DNA from 4 places in the Paenibacillus sp. FSL R10-2778 genome. Region 1 is predicted to be linked to each of the others. Evidence: riboswitches for the same ligand, from Rfam matches in the RefSeq annotation. Region 1 holds a riboswitch; each other region holds the start of a gene.

Region 1 (3,205 bases):
AATAATTGCCGATAAACGATTATCGGAATCATAAATATATTCATTATTATGACTAGTATCAAACTTGATAACGTTTACTGGAAGACTTGAATAAGAATTCATTGATCCATTACCTAATTGACCAACCTCATTATTTCCCCATGTTATAACCGCATTTTCTGTAAGCGCTATACTATGTGATTCCCCTGCATCTATTTTCAATACATTAGACGCTTTCACTTTGGTAGGAGCAAGTTTTCTTTCAGTCGTGCCATCTCCAAGTTGGCCCTTGTTATTTCCTCCCCAACTCCAAACAGTCCCATCTGACTTTAATGCTAAAGAATAATTTCCACCACCGCTAATAGCGATTATATCTTTTAGTAGACCTACCCCATTTTCCCCTCTTACTTGGACAGGAAAACGACGTTCTATTGTAGAACCATCACCGAGTTGCCCATTATCATTCTGCCCCCAGCTCCATACGGTCCCATCATCTTTTAATACCAAGTTAAAATTATCTCCTGAACTAATTGCTTTAATATTTGTCATTGGAGGAGCATTATTCGGTCTCATTAGTATTAAACGTGGAATATTACTACCTACGAGGGTTCCATTCCCTAGTTGACCGTGATTATTGCCCCCCCAAACATATACATTTCCATTTGAAGAAAGTGCAATAGAATGTGTCTCACCAACATCTGAAGCTATGATATTCGTAAGAGGAATCCCATTTACTCCTTCGATTTGTTCAGGAATTGTAATTAACTCTGAACTATCCCCTCCTACTTGCCCATATTGATTATCTCCCCATCCCCATAATGATCCGTTCGATTTAACAGCAAGAGTATGATAGAATCTACTGCTAATATTATTTACATTTGATAATCCATAAATGGAAGTTGGAAAGACAGTAAAATCAGTCTGATCTCTAGCAGGACCCAAACCCAAAAACCCCCAATAATTGAATCCAAAAGCCGTCACTGTACCGTCAGTTTTCAAAGCATATGTGCTATAAGTACCACCAGTGATGCCTTTATTCATCGCAACCACATCGGTGCCAGCTAACTGTATTGGTTTATTACTAGATGGAGTTATAAAGTCTCCCAACTGTCCCATATCATTACTTCCCCATAACCATAAATCTCCATTTGCACCTATAAAACCACTCTTATCTATACCAGCATATATTTCCCCACCAACTTGTGCACTTTGAGTTAAAAATGGAACTAATCCATTAGTACTTTCACTTAAAAAAATAGATTTCATTAAATGCTTACCATGAGTAGAATTAATCACACTAAAATCATCATATGTGGATTCAACTACCGTTAAATTTTGATATGTAGAGTTTATTACAGAGTCTTGTTGATGACTCTCGTCACTAACAACTTTAAATTTAAGTATGTAATTGTCTTTCAATTTTTCTCCATTTATATTTGAAAGGGAGTACGGAGGTATATACAAAATATATTCTTTGGCGTTTTCCAAAGCAATTTGCGGGGTTATTATTAATTGATGACCTTCGATCGATTTCGTTATATCTATCGACTTGTTACTATTAATATCCACTAAATTAATCAAATTAAAGAATTGACCTTCGCTAATACCCTGATCAAATTCCACATTCAACGGAGAATCTTCTGATAAATCAATTGTTTGTTCTTCTGGAATCAATTTTAATCCAACAAATGACTCTTCTGATTTATTTATACTATCAGCATTCACATAAGATATAAGGCTATAAGATGCAATTAAAAGAAATAAGGCAAGCAAAAGTGCATTATATTTCTTCATATTTTTTCTCTCCTATCAAATAAATTCGCTCTCACGAAAATGTACAACTGATAAAATCAATTGTACAGTATTATTTAACAACTGATTCTATTTTGCCGCGGTATAAATATAGGAGAATTATCGATGGTGATACAACATCAGTAACCACTAATAGTACATGTCAACAGCAGCACCTCTGAAGCTAACAACGAAACATTTTCCGTATTTATGAATCTTTGAAATCCATTAAGAATGAACATAATTGATTCAATATCACTCTAATAAAATAAACAGTAAAGCACCAAAAAAAAATTTGGACATGACAAAAAACACCTCCCCCATCCTCGTGGGATCTCTGAATTTATTTATGGCAGGTATTCTGACTTCGCAGTTTATTAGGAATTACACCATCAACTGTTTTTAAAGTTAACAATGTAATTCTTAAGTGCGTTCACAGTGGCGGGACCGCGTTGGAATTTCACCAACATTCCCCTTTTAAGTCACATGGAAAGTTCTATGTGATCACCATAAATATTTATTTGAATAATATACCATGAAAAGAAAAATGTTCATATCAATATTTCTAATGACTTTTTTAACATTATTTTCACATGAGATTTTGCATAATTCATATTTTGTTACAGCGTTATGATCAGTCCGCAGCGAAATATCAGTGTTGTGTGAGCTGAGCAATAAATGGGCAGACGGGCAATTAAATTTCTGAATATGCTTTTTTTATGTTCATTTAGCCCAACTACTTGAATTAACAAAAAAAGCAACCCCCTTGTTGGCAAGTCGCTTTTAACAAAATCTATTGTGAATCTTTAGTTATTTCTAAGACCCTACCGCTTAGCCTTATAAAACTCATGATAAAGCTTCATAAGCGCCCTTTTCTCTATCCTCGAAACATAACTCCGCGAGATCCCCAACTCCTTAGCAATTTCCCGCTGTGTCCGCTCTTCTCCACCTGTATCCAATCCAAACCGCCCCACGACAACTTCTTTTTCCCGGTCATCCAGAATATCAAGGTTACGATAAATCTTACTCTTTTCGATCTTCAGATCTACTTCTTTAATGACATCATCAGCCTCGGAGCCAAGGATATCGATCAAAGTAATTTCATTACCTTCCTTGTCTGTCCCAATCGGATCGTGCAGAGATACATCTTTACGAGTCTTCTTCAAGGATCTTAGGTGCATCAGAATTTCGTTTTCAATACAACGTGCTGCAAATGTGGCTAGTTTGGTTCCTTTGTTTGGACGATAACTCTCAATAGCTTTAATCAGGCCGATGGTCCCGATGGAGATCAGATCCTCCATGTCTTCTCCGGTGTTATCGAATTTCTTCACTATATGGGCAACGAGCCGCAAATTATGCTCAATCAACAAATTGCGGGCCTTGGCATCTCCCTCAGCCATCATCCCTAAGTATCGGCTTTCCTCCTGCTCCGAGA
Region 2 (3,205 bases), 1.0 Mb from region 1:
GAGCTTCCAAGCTGATCTTCTGAGCAGCACCCAGATCGAAGTATACAGGGATGTGAAAAGAGTTCGTATAATATTCACGGTCGGTTACGCCCGGAATGGAACCCAGTACCTTGCGGTCAACTTTGGTGAATTTACCGGACAAACCTTCTGCTGGAGTTGCGAACAGGGTGATGTTAAGATCCAGTTCCTCGCTTTTCCGATCGCAATAGTCCCGCATATGACGCACGATAGCCAGCGCCTTGGCATGAACTTCCATATCCTCGCCATGGTGTTTGCCGTACATAGCTTTCATACATTCCGCCATACCGATGAAGCCAAGAGACAGACTGCCATGCTTCAGCAGATCGCCTACAGTGTCATCGGGTGCAAGATGTTCGCCGCCTTCCCAAACGCCTTCTCGCATCATGAAATCGGAAGCTTTAGCTTTTTGTGCGGTTTGGATGTGGAAGCGATGGAGAAGTCCTTCCAGCGCAATATCCATATAATGATTTAGATCTTCATAGAAGCCAGCTTCGTCTGCGACGGTACGTCTGCCTGTTACTGTGCCGTGTGCCAGACCTAGCCGAACCAGATTTAGTGTATTAAAGGAAAGGTTGCCCTTCCCAGAGCAATGATTACGCCCAAAACGGTCACCGAGCACTCGGGTTCGGCAGCCCATTGTAGCGAACTCCGTATCAGGATCACTTGAATCATAATACTGCAAGTTGAGCGGAGCGTCCAGATTAGCGAAGTTTGGATATAGTCTGCGCGCAGAACATTCAGCTGCTTTTAGGAACAGTTCATAGTTAGGATCGCCTTGCTGTTGATTGATTCCTTGCTTGCATTTGAAGATTTGAATCGGGAACACTGGTGTTTCTCCGCTGCCAAGTCCGTTCATAGTTGCGGTTAGCAGAGAACTGATCACAAGCTGACCTTCTGGTGAAGTACAAGTACCGTAGTTGATGCTGGTAAACGGTATTTGTCCACCGGATCGGCTGGACATGGTATTCAGATTATGTACCATACTTTCAGCCGCTTGCAGAGTTTCGATTTCGGTTTCCTTTAGTGCAAAACGGAACGCTCTTGGATATGACTCCGCCAGATCGGTCCGGCTCATCGTAATCTCGCCCAAAGATTCATCAGCTTGTCCTTCTTCAAAATAATCCAGACCCTTGCGGAACAGCTTGGCGAAGGATTTGGTTACATAAGGTGCCAGATCATAGTCGAGTTTATTGGCGGATACACCACCATATTGAGCATTTTGCTGGGATTGGAAAATAATCGCTACCAGAGACATAGCTGTCATTATTGAGTTCGGAGGACGAACGCTGCCGTTGCCGGTATTGAAACCTTCACGGAGAAGTTTATCAAACGGGATAAAAATACAGTTCGTCGTTCCAATCGCGTATTGATCCAGATCATGCACATAGACGACATTGTCATCAATAGCCTGCACTAGCTGTGGCGGCATCGTAAAATTGCGGGCGTACCATTTTGAATATTCACTGCCGAACTTGCTCATTTTACCGGAGAAACTCTCTCCATTCAAATTGGCATTCTCGCGCAATAGGTCCATATCCCGACTGTCGATAATATCCCGGCCTAAATCAATGAGCTCTTCTAAAAGAACTTCCCGTGCATTTTCTACTCCATTAAATTGTCTCTCCAACAACGTCATTGTACAGCTCTCCTCTCAGTATAAAAGAAAAACATCTATCATCAAATCCATATATCCATAAGAAGTTGGACTGCTATAAGCAGTCGTATATTTGTTCAGATTACATAAAAAAAGCATCCCCTACCCGAGGATGGCAGAAAATGCCCGATGCGTTATGTAAATATCCACACGGATATTTGCAGAGGTCTCTACGTAGATGACCGCATGCGGACACCATCCCTGTTCCTCGCAGGCATCAATAGTTGGTGTCGTCGAAACAGGTAGGTCTCCTGGCTTCCGTGGGATCTCTCGGCGCCTTCCCAAGGGTGTTCCTAACCCTCAGTGGCATCTGCCGGGAGATGTGGATTCTCAAGCTTCCCAGAAGCTTAAGAAGGCCATCCGGTTACAGTGGCGGGACCGCAGCGGATTCTCACCGCGCTTCCCTATTAAGCTCTAAATCCGGTTAAGGATCAAAGCGCCTGTCTCCACTATATTTTGTTGTCGTTAGATAAAAATAACCCAAGATGTTGTGTTTGTAAACAGTTTTTTAGAAAACCCGCGCGGGGAGCGGGTTCTTTAAAAGTACTCCACAAATGATCCACAGGCTGTCCATAAGTAATCCACAATTGATCCACAGGGAGATGCGAAATGATTCATAAATTGTCCGAAAAGATGCCACAAAGAGTCCATAAATATAGTGCAGATGACCCTAGAATTTGCTCATGAGAAAATACTCTTAGCCCAAAGTCATATTTTGAAGTAATCAGAAGAAATAGAAGAGATAAGGGAGGATAATATTGCTTAGTTTGTGACAGAGCGGTGGAATTGTTACAATGGAAGGAGACAGCTACTATAAAATTTCGAGGAGGTATTCTCATGCCTATTGCTGAAGTTACAGTTATTCCAATTGGAACAGGCAGTACCAGTCTTAGCAGCTATGTTGCGGATATGCAGCGGGTGCTGAAGACAGTAGAAGGGATTACTTATGAACTTACGTCTATGGGTACGATCATCGAAGGGCCTCTGCAACGCATTTTTGCCGCGGTAGAAGCTTTGCATGAGTCTCCTTTTGCCGCAGGTGCAGAACGTGTCTCTACCTCACTTAAAATAGACGACCGCCGCGATAAACCCTCTACTAGCCGTGGAAAGTTAGAGTCTGTGGAGCGTAAGCTACAGGTGGATTAGCAGTTTAGGAGGGCGGAAAACAGGGAGAAATAGGCTTGCGTTTCTGGCTGAAAGTTGTATAATATTTTTTGTTTGGCAGAAAAACAGCGTTAAGCTGGTGTAGCTCAGGGGTAGAGCAACGCACTCGTAATGCGTAGGCCGGGGGTTCAATTCCCTTCACCAGCATCCCAAAAAACCATACGTGGCGCGGATTCTTGAAATTTGGAGAGTCGCGCTTTTTTGTTTCTTCTACCATTAATATTACAAAGTGATTTTACAAGTGTTTGGGAATATGAAAAACCCCACCAGTTTAAGGTGGGGCTTTTGTTACCAAGTATTATAGTTCGATTGATACTTAACTTGCTTATTCACATAGCTCTCATTGGGGTAATCACTTCTGACAGA
Region 3 (3,205 bases), 510 kb from region 1:
AATGCGCTGCGTGCCGCTTACCGCTGGTTTGGTGAAGAGAAGCCGAATGAGGAGATTTTTACAGGATTGTCTCCGCAGGAACTAGACGATGTGCAGCTACTGGGTCGTCGTTTGCTAAAAGAGGCGCGTGTTCTGGAACCCTTTGAACGGCTTCCGCTAGCCTTTTACTATACAACTCAGCGTGAAGGGGGTCCGCTGGATTACGATGCGCTTCTGGAGCTGTTAAAGCGTAAAGCCGGTTCCGACAAAGAAATCATCTATCGGTTTTTTGCTTGGTCGCAAGGCAATCCTTTATTTACGGTTTCGAATAAAAAGCTGCAACCGGGTTACCGTAAGGCGATTCTGAAGTATTTCCTGAGCAGTGATCGTGAAGCGTTCAAGAATCGGGAATTCCGAAAGAACTATGTCGCGGCAGCTCGGCCTGCTCTGCAAAATGTGTACAATGAAGCCCGCTCCCAACTGGCTTCCCCGCTGGCGCGCTGGATCAGCCGCAGCCGATTTCGACTCTTAATCTCCGGCTCCATTACGGGTATTCTGGTGATTATTGCAATTATCGTATTCAGTATGCTGCGTCCGGATGATACGAAGACGGCTCTGCCGGGGACAAGCCCTGAGCCGACCCCTGTCCAGAGTGCAGGCAATATGCTGCCTCCGGCTTCAGTATACTTGAAGGATCAGAGCGTCGAAGGAGATAAGGGGAGCAGCATATTGGTGTTCACCTTCGCAAGTGCAGATGACTGTGTGCAGTTTCAACCGACTGAGGTTAGTTTAATGTCTTCGTCTACAGAGATAGATAAAAGCTTTAAGGTCGCTGCTACAAATGGCACTTGTCCAGTGCCGTCAACGGATGGGACGGATGAGGGAAACACCGCTGACGAGTCAGATACCGCTGGCACTACTGGAGGAACAGCAGAAGGTGCAGATGCTACTAATTCTGTAGCTGATGCATCTCCGTCTCCTACGCCTTCCTCTGATACTGAGAACAGTACTGGGTTACCTTCCGCAACAGCTGTGACTGAAGGTGAACAACCTTCCTATCAGGTTGAGGTTACATTGGAGTCTGGAGCGACAATTCTAGAGAAAAGTATGATCAAAGCCGGAAGATTTACATTGATCGTAGATCTCGATCCTAATATTCCACCAGCTTCTGATTCAAGTGCTGAACCCTCCCCGACTGCAAGTCCGGATGGAACAGTCGAATAACAAGCTTTCTGAACAGCAATAACTACCGGAAGGTGGCGTATTGCTGTTCATTTTTTTGCTGCCCATACTAAGCTTTTCTATAGACATGCTATGTATTAATAGATATGATTATGGATGTCAAAATAAGATACTACATACTGGAAAAGGTGCAGACTAAATCAATCTAGTCGTCTGCTTAAAAGGGAAGTCCGGTGCAAGAGTCCGGCGCGGTCCCGCCACTGTATGTGCGGAGCGTTTCTTCTATAAGCCACTGCCCCGAAGGTAGGGTGGGAAGGTGAAGAACAGCGATGAAGCATTAGCCAGGAGACCTGCCTTTTTCGTGAGCGTTTCTATTCTTCGTGGGGTAAGAATGTGGAACATATACAGATGGACTGTTGGCAGGAAGCAAGCGCCGCAGCCTCAATTTGTAATCTTCCCTGACCGCCCTCCAAAGGGGCGGTCTTTATGTTATGCGTCTTATTCCCGGCAGTACCCATTCTTATACAGAAAGAGGTTAAACAATGAAGAAAATCATGTCTTCCAAGTTTGTAGCACTTGGGCTGGCCTTATTCATGGTCATTTCAATTCTAGGAACATCTCTTGCTCCGGCGGGACAAATATTTGCAGAAGCGAGCGCTGGCGCCGGTCTGGAGGCAACTGCCGCGGAGCGGATTAATGTTGCGGATGCGACTTATGCGGCTGCAGAATATCTCTTGAAAGGTGGCGTGCAATCGGATTGGCAAGCCATTGGATTAGCGCAAGCAGGGTACAAGCTGCCGGCTAGTTACCTTTCAGAGCTTGAGAAAAAAGTAAAGGATGCAGCTGGCGATTTCACCAATGTAACCGATTATGCTCGAATCGTGCTCGCAGTGAGAGCGATTGGTGCAGATCCTACTAGCTTTGCTGGTAACGGAACGACTCCTGGCTATAATCTGATTGAGAAAATTTATAATAATAGCAAGCTCAGTGAACAGACGCTTAATAATCCGGTATATGCTTTACTTGCGCTGGATTCTGGTAAATATAATATCCCAAGTGACGCGAAATGGACGGCGGATAAGCTCCTTACGGAGATTCTCTCCAAACAGAATCCGGATGGGGGCTTTGCACTAACCTCAGGTGCAAGTGAGCCTGATATGACAGCGATAACCTTGACGGCTCTGGCGGCACATAAAAATAATCCCGAAGCCTACTTAGCAGGGCTACAAGCCGTAGCTTGGTTATCTACAGCTCAAGATAGCCATGGGGGTTACGGTGACAGTGCTGAAAGTAGCGCACAAGCAATCCTTGGACTCACCTCCTTCGGAGTTGATCCTAGTGGATTAGAATACACCAAAAACAAAGTGGATCTAATGGAGAACCTGCTTAGCTATCGTCTAGCTGATGGTAGCTTCACCCATAGCCGTGGTGGAAGCAGTAATATTCTGGCGACAGAGCAAGGTCTTCAGGCGCTGGTTGCCTATAATTTGCTATATAAAGGAAGCAACAGTAAGCTATACGATTTTTCCAAATCCTCCATTCAGAGCTCACTCATCTACGCTCCAGTAACGATTGAGGGACCACAGGCCACGTTGGCACAAGGGTACGCCTATGCTGGCAACGCACTTGGAGCGTTAGAGAAGCTGGCGCTTCAAACGAACTTGCCGATCACAAATCCTTCGGGCAGTTATGTGACTGGCATCGGAAGTATTGCTGCTGGAAGCTTTGGTGGTTATGACGGATGGATGTATGTTGTATCACGTGACGGAAAATGGATTAATCCCGATGTAGGCATGAGTGATTTTGTACTTAAAGATTCAGATCAGGTACTGGTTTATTATGCCGGAGATGACACTAAGCTTGTGGATTCCGTTACGCTTTCCAAAGCAAATCTTAAAGAGGGCGATTCCTTTACCGTCACTGTAACTAGTAAGACGTGGAAATGGGACGCTGCTACGAACACTTCCTCTCCTGTAACTGCAAAAGCTGCGGGTGTTCAGGTCCAAATTGGAGCTCAGACGGTAACGACGAATGCTAAAGGTGA
Region 4 (3,205 bases), 680 kb from region 1:
GTGCCAGCGTTTCATCGTGTTTTTCTTCCATATGGCTTACCCATAGCCAGGAATCATGATGGACATTAATCATGACATAAAGCTTGGCGTCCAGTGCCCAGCCGACAACTTCTTCCACGCGGTCGAGGTAGGCCTTTTCTAGGGTATAGTCTGGTGCCGCACCCATGTGAGTATCCCAGGTCACAGGAATCCGAATGCTTTTATAGCCTTGAGCGGCGATCTTTTTAATAAGATCTTGGGTCACACGTGGATTGCCCCAGGAGGTTTCATCCTCACCTGTAGCATCTAAAGTATTGCCAAGGTTCCATCCGGGCTGCATTTCGTCTACATAGGATTGGATCTTACTCTTTGGCGCTGCCTTAGCTTGTTGCTCGTCCTTAGTTGCAGCTGCGGCCATGGATGAGAACAGAGAGAGCAGAAGAGCGGTGACAAGTGTCAATGATAAGAAGGATTTCTGGATTCGCGTAGTCATTGAATTCTCCTTTGTGAGATAAATTTAGGATGCTTGGACCTGGCTTTGACGCTGTACTTGGTGGTTAGATGAACACAAACACCTCCAGTTTTATTTTGTAAACGCTTTCTGAATATACCCTAACATAGAATACACTTAGCGAGTACCTTACTAATTTGTGGTAAATTCATATAAGAATTAGTGATTTAAATTAATTTACCCCACAGTTGGATAAAGAAATTATTTGAATAACCCTACTCGTAGAAATTGGTTATTAAATAGGATTATCTCTAGCTGCCCGTTATACAAAAAAGAAATATAACATGACAAAAACATATATATTAGATATGATGAAGCATGAAAATTTAAAATTAGGAATAGGTGCCAACTATGAATGTTGCGGAAGTACAATCATAGATTGGTTAAATGGAAAGCGGGTGTGAATCCCGCGCGGTCCCGCCGCTGTGAAAGAGGAGTCCTTGCAAAATGCCACTGGGAAACTGGGAAGGCAGCAAGGGTGATGATACTTGAGCCAGAATATCTGCCTTTTTCTGTTACACCATCAAACTCTACGATCGATAGAGAGGTGCTTGAATAGTGTTTGCCAGCTATTATTGTGGTTCACTATCTTAACCTCTTGACGTTTATGTTGAGTGGTTTTTTTGTGGTTATGAGAAAGTTTATTCTGTTTTTTATCATAGGTATGAAGGGAAGGGTTATGGAAAAATGAAGAAACATAAGTTTTTAGCGTGGTTACTTATTGTAGCTGTATTTATTACGACATTCTCTACAAGTGTAATCCCGGCTCAAGCAGATGGAGCAAGCTCTACCCTTAAAGGGTATGTATCTGTATCCGTAGAGAAATTCACCTTAGGCCAAGGGTATATTAACGAACCTATTAAAGTTCCGATTTATGAAGGCGATAATGGCGCATCTTTAATAACACGTGCGCTAGGTGATGGGAATTATAGATATTTAGGAAATATAGATAGTGGTTTTTATTTATCAGAAGTTAAAGATAGTGGCAGAAGTGAAGTCAATATTCCACAATATATTTTAGATATGATTTCAGCCGATGGGAATACAGTCGGCACTAAAGCAGACCCAGATTGGTTAAGTCAGTTTGACTACACCTCCATGTCGGGTTGGATGTATGCAGTAAATAATGTGTTTCCTCCGTTTGGGATGACCGATTATAAGCCTCAAGACGGTGACATCATTCGAACTCAGTTCACCACTTATGGCTATGGTTCTGATCTTGGCGGCTGGGGGGAAATCCCAGTTCAACTTGCCAATAAGGATGCTTTAACTGCGGAAATCGCCGAGATTAATAGTGCCCCTAATAAAGAAACTATTTTGGACAGACCAGTAGTGCAATCGGCAGTTTATGAAGCCTATTCCGTGCTCGAAAACATGGCAAGCTCTCAAATAAGTGTAGATCATGCGCTTGTCGGTCTTAATAATGCATTAGACATTGAACCCCCTGTTATTACAGTAAGTGGCATACAAGATAAACAGGAAGTATCCAATAAAGAAATAAGCTTCAAAGTAGCTGTCACAGACAATGTATATAGTGACATTACTCCAGAAGTGAAGCTGAATGGAGTTACTTTATCACCTGCAAATGGGGAGTACAAAGCTACTCTGAATTCAGGCAGTAATGCAATTACTGTAACGGCTCTTGACGGAGCTGGAAACAAAACAAATGTAACTTATCAGGTTACTTACAAACTGGAAACTACAGTTGCCGTCAAACAACAGTTAGATAAAAACCTTGCTTATATTTTAAATACTGTAAAGAATCCAACGTTTGGAACAGGCAGCGGAGAATGGTCGATCCTTTCTCTGGCACGGGCGAACTATACAGTACCTAACGGTTATTATGATCTCTATTACAATAATGTAGCTACGAAAATAGCATCAATCATTAAAGAGGATGGAAAACTCGACGCCAATAAAAGCACAGAGAATTCCAGAGCGATTCTAGGACTTACCTCTATCGGAAAAGATATCACAAATGTTGCGGGATATGATCTGAGAAAAGCACTCGCTGATTATCAATATATCCAAAAGCAAGGCAATAATGGTCCGATTTTTGCTCTGATCGCGTTAGATAGCCATAACTATGAGATCCCTGTAGTTGATGGAGTTACAGAACAGACCACAAGAGAAAAACTAGTTCAGTACATTTTAGATAAAGAGGTTAAAAAAGGTACAGCAGAAGCTGGTGGCTGGGCATTAGGCGTAACCAAAGCCGATGTCGATATGACTGCGATGGCGATGCAAGCTCTTGCACCTTATTATGCAACCCGTGATGATGTAAAAGCTGCCGTGGATCGGGCCATCCAATGGCTGTCCGATAACCAAAACAATCAAGGCGGATTTACAAGCTGGGGAAGCACTAGCAGCGAGAGTATCTCGCAGGTAATTGTAGCCTTAACTGGTGTAGGTGTAGATCCGCACACTGACGCTAGATTTGTTAAAAGTGGAAATTCGCTTATTGATGCATTACTTAGCTTTGCTGCACCTGAGGGTGGATTTAAGCATATCCTCACAGGCAAAGTAGACAATATGGCAACGGACCAAGGTACGTATGCACTTGTGTCCTATGATCGTCTGCTCAATCATAGCAACCGTCTCTTTGATATGAATGATGTGAAACTGGAACAACCAGAAGAACCGGGGCCTGGGCAACCAGAGGGTCCGAAAGAACTTCCGTTACCTTCTGGGGAGAACCCGAAAGTTGAAATCCCA

The links. A riboswitch is a leader RNA that binds a small molecule or an ion and turns the genes downstream of it on or off. The one in region 1 is predicted to bind cobalamin.
Region 2: it holds a riboswitch for cobalamin, as region 1 does, so the genes downstream of both, NST40_RS02415 (anaerobic ribonucleoside triphosphate reductase) here and NST40_RS06845 (Ig-like domain-containing protein) in region 1, are expected to answer to the same signal.
Region 3: it holds a riboswitch for cobalamin, as region 1 does, so the genes downstream of both, NST40_RS04555 (DUF4430 domain-containing protein) here and NST40_RS06845 (Ig-like domain-containing protein) in region 1, are expected to answer to the same signal.
Region 4: it holds a riboswitch for cobalamin, as region 1 does, so the genes downstream of both, NST40_RS03885 (S-layer homology domain-containing protein) here and NST40_RS06845 (Ig-like domain-containing protein) in region 1, are expected to answer to the same signal.

What each region holds. Positions count from the first base shown of each region.
Region 1 is NZ_CP151956.1:1,557,825-1,561,029, reverse strand. It holds gene NST40_RS06845 (Ig-like domain-containing protein) at 1-1,773, opposite strand, end outside; cobalamin riboswitch at 2,104-2,297, opposite strand; gene sigK (RNA polymerase sporulation sigma factor SigK) at 2,595-3,205, opposite strand, start outside.
Region 2 is NZ_CP151956.1:547,868-551,072, forward strand. It holds gene NST40_RS02415 (anaerobic ribonucleoside triphosphate reductase) at 1-1,657, opposite strand, end outside; cobalamin riboswitch at 1,899-2,134, opposite strand; gene NST40_RS02420 (MTH1187 family thiamine-binding protein) at 2,513-2,821, shown strand; tRNA gene NST40_RS02425 (tRNA-Thr) at 2,915-2,986, shown strand; gene NST40_RS02430 (hypothetical protein) at 3,128-3,205, opposite strand, start outside.
Region 3 is NZ_CP151956.1:1,050,046-1,053,250, forward strand. It holds gene NST40_RS04550 (glycosyltransferase) at 1-1,203, shown strand, start outside; cobalamin riboswitch at 1,331-1,534, shown strand; gene NST40_RS04555 (DUF4430 domain-containing protein) at 1,704-3,205, shown strand, end outside.
Region 4 is NZ_CP151956.1:881,566-884,770, forward strand. It holds gene NST40_RS03880 (cellulase family glycosylhydrolase) at 1-472, opposite strand, end outside; cobalamin riboswitch at 814-1,015, shown strand; gene NST40_RS03885 (S-layer homology domain-containing protein) at 1,178-3,205, shown strand, end outside.